Regions from separate parts of the Acidovorax lacteus genome, predicted to be linked through region 2. Evidence: predicted binding sites of a transcription regulator. Region 2 holds the regulator's gene; each other region holds the start of a gene.
The links. Region 2 encodes FNR, which switches genes on or off when oxygen is low (the NO sensors DNR and NnrR bind a similar motif). Its sites were predicted from a motif close to TTGATNNNNATCAA; they were not measured.

Region 1: a site for FNR is predicted at 1,135-1,148, ahead of ubiM (5-demethoxyubiquinol-8 5-hydroxylase UbiM). Genes of this name have one in related genera too.
Region 3: a site for FNR is predicted at 1,182-1,195, ahead of ABD866_RS16050 (hemerythrin domain-containing protein). Genes of this name have one in related genera too.

Annotation. Positions count from the first base shown of each region.
Region 1 covers NZ_BAABEX010000026.1:28,760-31,023, reverse strand. Annotated here, with positions in the region: gene ABD866_RS11800 (acetoacetate--CoA ligase) at 1-1,057, opposite strand, end outside; gene ubiM (5-demethoxyubiquinol-8 5-hydroxylase UbiM) at 1,260-2,264, shown strand, end outside.
Region 2 covers NZ_BAABEX010000030.1:69,674-71,937, forward strand. Annotated here, with positions in the region: gene hemN (oxygen-independent coproporphyrinogen III oxidase) at 1-330, opposite strand, end outside; gene fnr (fumarate/nitrate reduction transcriptional regulator Fnr) at 522-1,244, shown strand; gene ABD866_RS15225 (hypothetical protein) at 1,625-1,918, opposite strand; gene ABD866_RS15230 (FixH family protein) at 2,008-2,264, opposite strand, start outside.
Region 3 covers NZ_BAABEX010000031.1:57,992-60,255, forward strand. Annotated here, with positions in the region: gene ABD866_RS16045 (methyl-accepting chemotaxis protein) at 1-1,132, shown strand, start outside; gene ABD866_RS16050 (hemerythrin domain-containing protein) at 1,255-1,911, shown strand; gene ABD866_RS16055 (alkene reductase) at 1,884-2,264, opposite strand, start outside.

The sequences.
Region 1 (2,264 bases), on a different contig from region 2:
TGGTGCCCGACAGCAGGCCCGACAGCTGCGCATTCCACATCACCCAGCCGGTGGAGCTGTACCAGTGGTAGCGCTCGCCAAAGCTGTTGGGCTCGTAGCTGCAGCCGATGTCGTTGTGCAGCACCTTGAGCTGCAGCGCCACCAGCACCATGCCGCCGTGGCCGTGCACGATGGGCTTGGGCAGGCCGGTGGTGCCGCTCGAATAGACGATCCACAGCGGGTGGTCAAACGGCAGCCATTCGGGGGCAAACGCGGCGGTGGTCGCGTCGTCGCGCACAGTGGCGTCGGCCCAGGCAGCCCAGCCGGGCAGCCGTGCGCCGGGCACCAGGTTGTCCAGCAGCAGCGCGTGCTCCACGCTGGGCAGCGCCGCGCGCAGCTCGGCCAGCACGCCGCTGCGGTCGTGGTCGCGGCCGCCGTAGGCCACGCCGTCCACACCGATCAGCACCTTGGGCGCAATCTGCCGAAAACGGTCGAGCACCGCGTGCGTGCCCATGTCGGGCGCACAGATGCTCCAGACGGCGCCAATGCTGGCCGTGGCCAGAAAGGCCACCATGGCCTCGGGCACGTTGGGCAGGTAGGCGGCCACGCGGTCGCCCCGGCCCACGCCCTGCGCGCGCAGGTGCAGCGCCAGCGACGCCACCTGCTGGCGCAGCGCGGGCCAGGTCAGCTCGCGGTGGCGGCCTTGTTCATTGCGGCTGATGATGGCGGGCTGCCCGGCCGCATGGGCGGGCTCCACATGCCGCAGCACCTGCTGCACGTAATTGACCTGGGCGCCCGGAAACCACTCGGCCCCGGGCATGGCATTGCGCGCCAGCACCGCACGGTGCGGCGTGGGCGACTGCAGGTCGAAGTAATCCCACACGCTTTGCCAGAACGCACCGAGGTCGGTGGTGGACCAGCGCCACAGCGCGTCGTAGTCGGCAAACTGCAGGCCGCGTTCGGCCGCCAGCCATTGCTGGTACAGGCGGATCTGCGGCACGAACGGGGGGCGGGCTGTTGTGCCCAGGGGGCCCGGTGCGGGCACCGCCCCGGGGGCGTGTGTGGGGCTTGTCTCCATGGCGACGCAGGCTACCAGCGCACCGGCAACGCGGCCAGCGCTGGCCGTCACCTGCTTGACAGGCGCGGCACCAAGGCTTGATGCAGGGCAAGGCCCAGGGGCGCGCAGCGGCCCAGAATGGCCGCAACCCGTTGCCACCCCGGCTGCCCCCGCGGCGGCCCTGACACGCGCCCTTGCGCCCGCCGCTCTCGTGCCCGCCGCCATGACCTCTTCCTTCACCCCCGACGTGCTCATCGTTGGCGCGGGCCCCGCAGGCCTGTCGCTGGCCACCGCGCTCGCCCGCGCAGGCCTGCGCAGCACCGTGCTGGAGCAGCAGCCCGAGGCGCTGCTGGCCGACCCCGCGCCCGACGGCCGCGAGATCGCCCTCACCCACCCCAGCGTGGCCACGCTGCAGCGCCTGGGCCACTGGCAACGCCTGGCCGCGCACGAGGTGGGCAGCATTCGCGAAGCCTGCGTGCACGACGGCCCACTGGGCTGGCGGCCCGCGCTGCAGCTGGATGCGGCAGGCACCGGCTGCGCGGCGCTGGGCGCCATCGTGCCCAACCACGCCCTGCGCCGTGTGGCCTGGGCCGCAGCCGCGGCCGAGCCGCTGGTGCGCGTGGTCAGCGGCACGCGCGTGCTGCGCGTGGCCACGCTGCCCGGCCACGCCGAGGTGGACCTCGCCCCGGCAGGCGCCGATGCGGCCACGCCGCCCGAGCGCCTGCGCGCCCCGCTGGTGGTGGCCGCCGACAGCCGCCTGTCGGCCGCGCGGCGGCAACTGGGCATCGCCGCGCGCATGACCGACTTTGGCCGCACCGTCATCGTCTGCCGCATGCAGCACGCGCTGCCCCACGGCGGCGTGGCGCACGAATGCTTTGGCCACGAGCGCACGCTGGCCATCCTGCCGCTGCCGGACGACCCGCACACCGGGCAGGCGCTGTGCTCGGTGGTGGTCACAGCCCGCGCCGACGACGCCGCCGCGCTGCTGGCCCTGCCGCCCGCAGCCTTTGCCGCCGCCGTGCAGGCGCAGTTTGCCGACCGCCTGGGCGCGATGGCCCTGGTGGGCGAGCGCCACGCCTACCCGCTGGTGGCCGTGTACGCCCAGCGCTTTGCGGCCCACCGCTGCGCACTGGTGGGCGACGCTGCCGTGGGCATGCACCCCGTCACCGCCCACGGCTACAACCTGGGCCTGGCGGGCGTGGAGCGGCTGGCGCAGCGGCTGGCCGAG
Region 2 (2,264 bases):
CTGACTGACCGTCTGCCCCGGGCCGCACCGCGCGGTGTGAAGGTCGATCTCTCGGCTCAGATACCGCAGGTAGGTGTCTGCGCGGTCATGGTGCTTGGTGATGATCTTGTTGCAGGCGCAGTAGTAGCACAGCGACTCGCAAAACGGGATGTGCACATACAGCGACAACGGCATCGCCTTGGTGGTGGTGCCCAGACGGCGCTGGTCCAGCGCCAGTACGTAGTCGTCCTGACCGAAGGCTTCAACGAAACGATCGGCCGTAGGATAAGAGGTATAGCGAGGCCCTGGCACATCGAAACGGCGCAGCAGTTCGGGCGTTACAGCGGTCATGTGGAAATATCCTTGCGTGCTTTTGCACTGTGCCTTAGCCTTCGAGGCATGTCCTTGACATGAATCAAGCGATCTGCCGGTAGCTGCGGCGAGAATTTGCCTTACATCAGCTGCAGGCTCGCTCCTCGGAGAATGTCTGTGACGGCCTGCCGATCGAAGGTACAGGCGTTGCCATCTTTTTTTCAGAGTCCATGAATCCGCTCACCATCAAAGTCGCCTGTTCCAACTGCAACCTGCGTGAGTTGTGCATGCCGGTGGGGCTGAACGAGCAGCAATTGCAGCGCATTGATGACATCGTGGCGATCCGGCGCAAGGTCAAACGCGGCGGCACCCTGTTTCGCAACGGTGAGGCCTTTACCTCGCTGTACGCGATTCGCACGGGTTTCTTCAAGACCTGCGTGGCCACGGAGGACGGACGCGACCAGGTGACAGGCTTTCAGATGGCTGGCGAGATCATCGGTCTGGACGGCATCGTGAACGACCACCACACCTGCGACGCGGTGGCATTGGAAGACGCCGAAGTCTGCGTGATGCCGTTCGATCGGATCGAGGACCTGTCGCGCGAAGTGACGGCACTGCAGCACCACGTGCACAAGATCATGAGCCGCGAGATCGTGCGCGAGCACGGCGTGATGCTGCTGCTGGGCAGCATGCGGGCTGAAGAGCGGCTGGCGGCGTTTCTGCTTAACCTGGTGCAGCGCCTGCACGCGCGCGGGTTTTCGCAGTCTGAACTGGTGCTGCGCATGACGCGCGAAGAGATTGGCAGCTACCTCGGGCTCAAGCTCGAAACCGTGAGCCGTACGTTCTCGAAGTTCGTCGAGGAAGGCATCGTCGAAGTCAAGCAGCGGCATGTGCGCATCCTCGATACCGATGCGCTCAAGCGCATCGTGAACAGCCAGCAGACCTGCCACTGAAGGCGGCTCTCCCGCTGCCAGCGCTGGCCTGTGGCACGGCCCGCCGTGCCGGCAGATCCACCCCGGCACCCCTGTGAACCAGGCGGCTTGCGGTCGGCCGATGCGCCTGTGCAGCAGCCCCACCGGTGCATCACCGAACGCAACCGGCAAAAACGCGCACCGCACCCACGCCCACGGCCCTTGCGTAGGCTGCTTGCGCTGTCTGGTGCGATTTCGGCCCCTCGTGCTTATTTGACAAGCACGAGCAGCTCCTGAATTGATAGCAAACCAAAAACCTGGCACCGCCCGGCCCGCAGCGCGCGGTGCATCCACCGCAACGCAGCGGCTGCGTGGAGCACGGTGCCACGCCGTTGCGGGCACCCGCGCGCGACCGTTGCGGCTCAGGAACAGGATGCGCCCTTGCGGCAGTCGTCCGGCCGCTGGTCCTGCGGCACCGGACACCGGTTGACTTCAAACGGAGAGAGCGACAGCAGCGTGGTCAGCGCGCTGGAGGCCATGGCGATGGCCCAGAACACAAAAAAGGCCACGGTGTAGACGCCCTCGCGTGACAGGGGCACCGGCTGCCCAAACCAGTGAAGATCTTGCGGATCGACCATCGCGAAGACCAGTATTTCCAGCACGCCCGCCATGAGAAAGGCTGGCCATGCAATCCACATCCAGCGCTGAGTCCACATCGTCTGTCTCCTTGCGGCCATTCGGCCGTTCTGCTGTGAGGAAGATGCCCGGCCTCCCACGCGGGGCGCCACAGGCCTGGCCCGCAATGTCAGCGAGGCTGGTCCTCAGGCGGCGTGGCCGCATGGTTGCGGCCCTTCATGGCGGGCGCGAGGCTCTTCTCGGGATGGGCCAGCGTCTGGTTGATTTCCACACCGCGGCGGTAGTAATCCTCGGCAATCACCGGATCGGGGCGGCTCAGCGCCAGCCACAAGGTGACGAAACCCGCAACGATGACGATGGCCGGTCCGGCGATCAACATCCAGACATGGCCAAACTTCCACCACGGTGCGGCACGGGGTGCCAGGT
Region 3 (2,264 bases), on a different contig from region 2:
GGTGCAGCTCGACGAGGTGCTGCGCAAAGAGGTGCAGGCGTCGGTGGCGCAGCAGCGCCGCATTTCTGACCAGACCAAGTGGCTCTTTGCCCTGGCGGTGGTGATCACGGTGGTGGTGGTGGTGCCGCTCACCTTGCTGAACATGCAGTCCATCTGCAAGCCCCTGGCCGAAGCGCAGCGCATGGCGCGCGCGATTGCGGGTGGCGACCTGTCCCAGACGATTGCTGCCGAAGGGCGCGACGAGGTGTCTGACCTGCAGCGCGCGTTGGCCGAGATGCAGCAGGGCTTGAGCGCCCTGGTGGCCCAGGTACGCGACGCCAGCGGCAGCATCGCCACGGCCAGTCAGGAAATCGCATCGGGCAACCAGGACCTGTCGTCGCGCACCGAGCAGACGGCCAGCAATGCCCAGGAAGCCGTGGGTTCGCTGGCCCGCCTCACGGGCACGGTGCAGCAGACCGCATCGTCCTCCCAGATGGCCAACCAGCTCGCGGCGTCGGCATCGGGCACGGCCACACGTGGTGGCTCGGTGGTGGAGCAGGCGGTCTCCAGCATGCACGAGATTTCGGCGTCGAGCCGCAAGATCAGCGACATCATCGGCCTGATCGACTCGATTGCCTTCCAGACCAACATCCTGGCGCTCAATGCGGCGGTGGAGGCTGCGCGTGCGGGCGAGCAGGGCCGGGGCTTTGCCGTAGTGGCGGGCGAGGTGCGCAGCCTCGCACAGCGCAGCGCGCAAGCGGCCAGCGAGATCAAGGGCCTGATCAGCACCAGCGTGGCGGCTGTGGACGGCGGGGTGCGCCATGTCGAAGACGCGGGTGCGGCCATGAAAGAGATCGTGGCCAGCGTGCAGCGGGTCAGCGACATCATCGGCGAGATCTCAGCGGCCGCCACCGAGCAGTCGGCCGGCATCGGGCAGGTCAACCAGTCGGTGGGCGAAATCGACCGCATGACGCAGCAGAATGCAGCGCTGGTGGAGCAGTCGGCCGCATCGGCCGAGTCGCTGCGCGAGCAGGCCGCGCTGCTGTCGCAGGTGGTGCAGCAGTTCCGGCTGTCGGATGCGTATGTGCACGCCCGTGCCGACTCCGGCACGCGCCTGGCCGGCTCGGCCGCGCCGACGGCACTCCTGCGCTGAGGGCCGCGACGCGCGGCGTGCCCCGGGGGCATGCCAAGGCCCGGAGAGCTTGATCCGCCTCAAGACTGGGCCCGTTGCGGTGTGGCACGCTGCGGGCTTCCGCATTTCGCTGTCCGCCTGCCATGTCTTTGCCCCTGAGTGTGCGCATCCTGCGCGAGGAGCATGCTTCGCTCACGGCTGTGCTGCATTCGTTGCGCACCCTGATGGAAGAAGGCCCCGATCACGCCGGTGCCGCCTTTTTCGACGCCATGCGTGCGATGTTGTTCTACATCGACGAGTTCCCGGAGCGCCAGCACCACCCGCGCGAAACCCAGTTTCTGTTTGAACCGTTGGCACAGCGTGCCCCTGAGGTCGCTGCGACGCTGGAGCGGCTGGAGGCCGAGCATCGTCACGGCGAGCAACAGGTGCGCGCGCTGCAGCAACAGTTGCTGGCCTGGGAGCTGCTGGGCGAAAGCCGTCGCCCCGCGTTTGCGCAGGGCCTGCAGCGTTACGTGGGCCATTACCTGGACCACATGCGGCGCGAAGAAACCGAGCTGCTTCCCGCCGCGCTGGCGCATTTGACACCCGAGGACTGGGCGGCCGCCGACGCGGCGTTTGCCGCGCATGTGCATCCGCTGTCGGGCCATCCGGGGCGCGATCCGGCCTACGACCGGCTGTTCACGCGCATCGTGCTGCGCGCGCCCGGACCATTCGGCCTGCGGGATGCCGCAGGCCAGGCCAGCCGTACCCAGGCCGCGCTGCGGCCCCAGGCTCAGGCGGCAGCGTTCAAGGCGGGGTAGTCGGTGTAGCCCTCGGCACCGCCGCCGTACAGCGTGGCGCGCTGCACCTCGTTGAGCGGAGCGCCCTGCACCAGCCGCGCGACCAGGTCGGGGTTGGCAATGAACGGACGTCCAAAGGCCACGATGTCGGCCGCACCGCTGGCCAGGGCTGCCTCGGCCAGTGCCTTGTCGTAGGCGTTGTTGACCATCCAGGCGGCACGGCCACCTGCGTCGCGGTAGGCCTGGCGCAGCGCCACGTAGTCGAACGGACGGCCCTCGACCTCGCGCGGGCCACCGGTGGCGCCCTCGATCACATGCACATACGCCAAGCCCAGTGGCGCGAGCTGGCGCACCACGTGATCGAACAGTGGTTG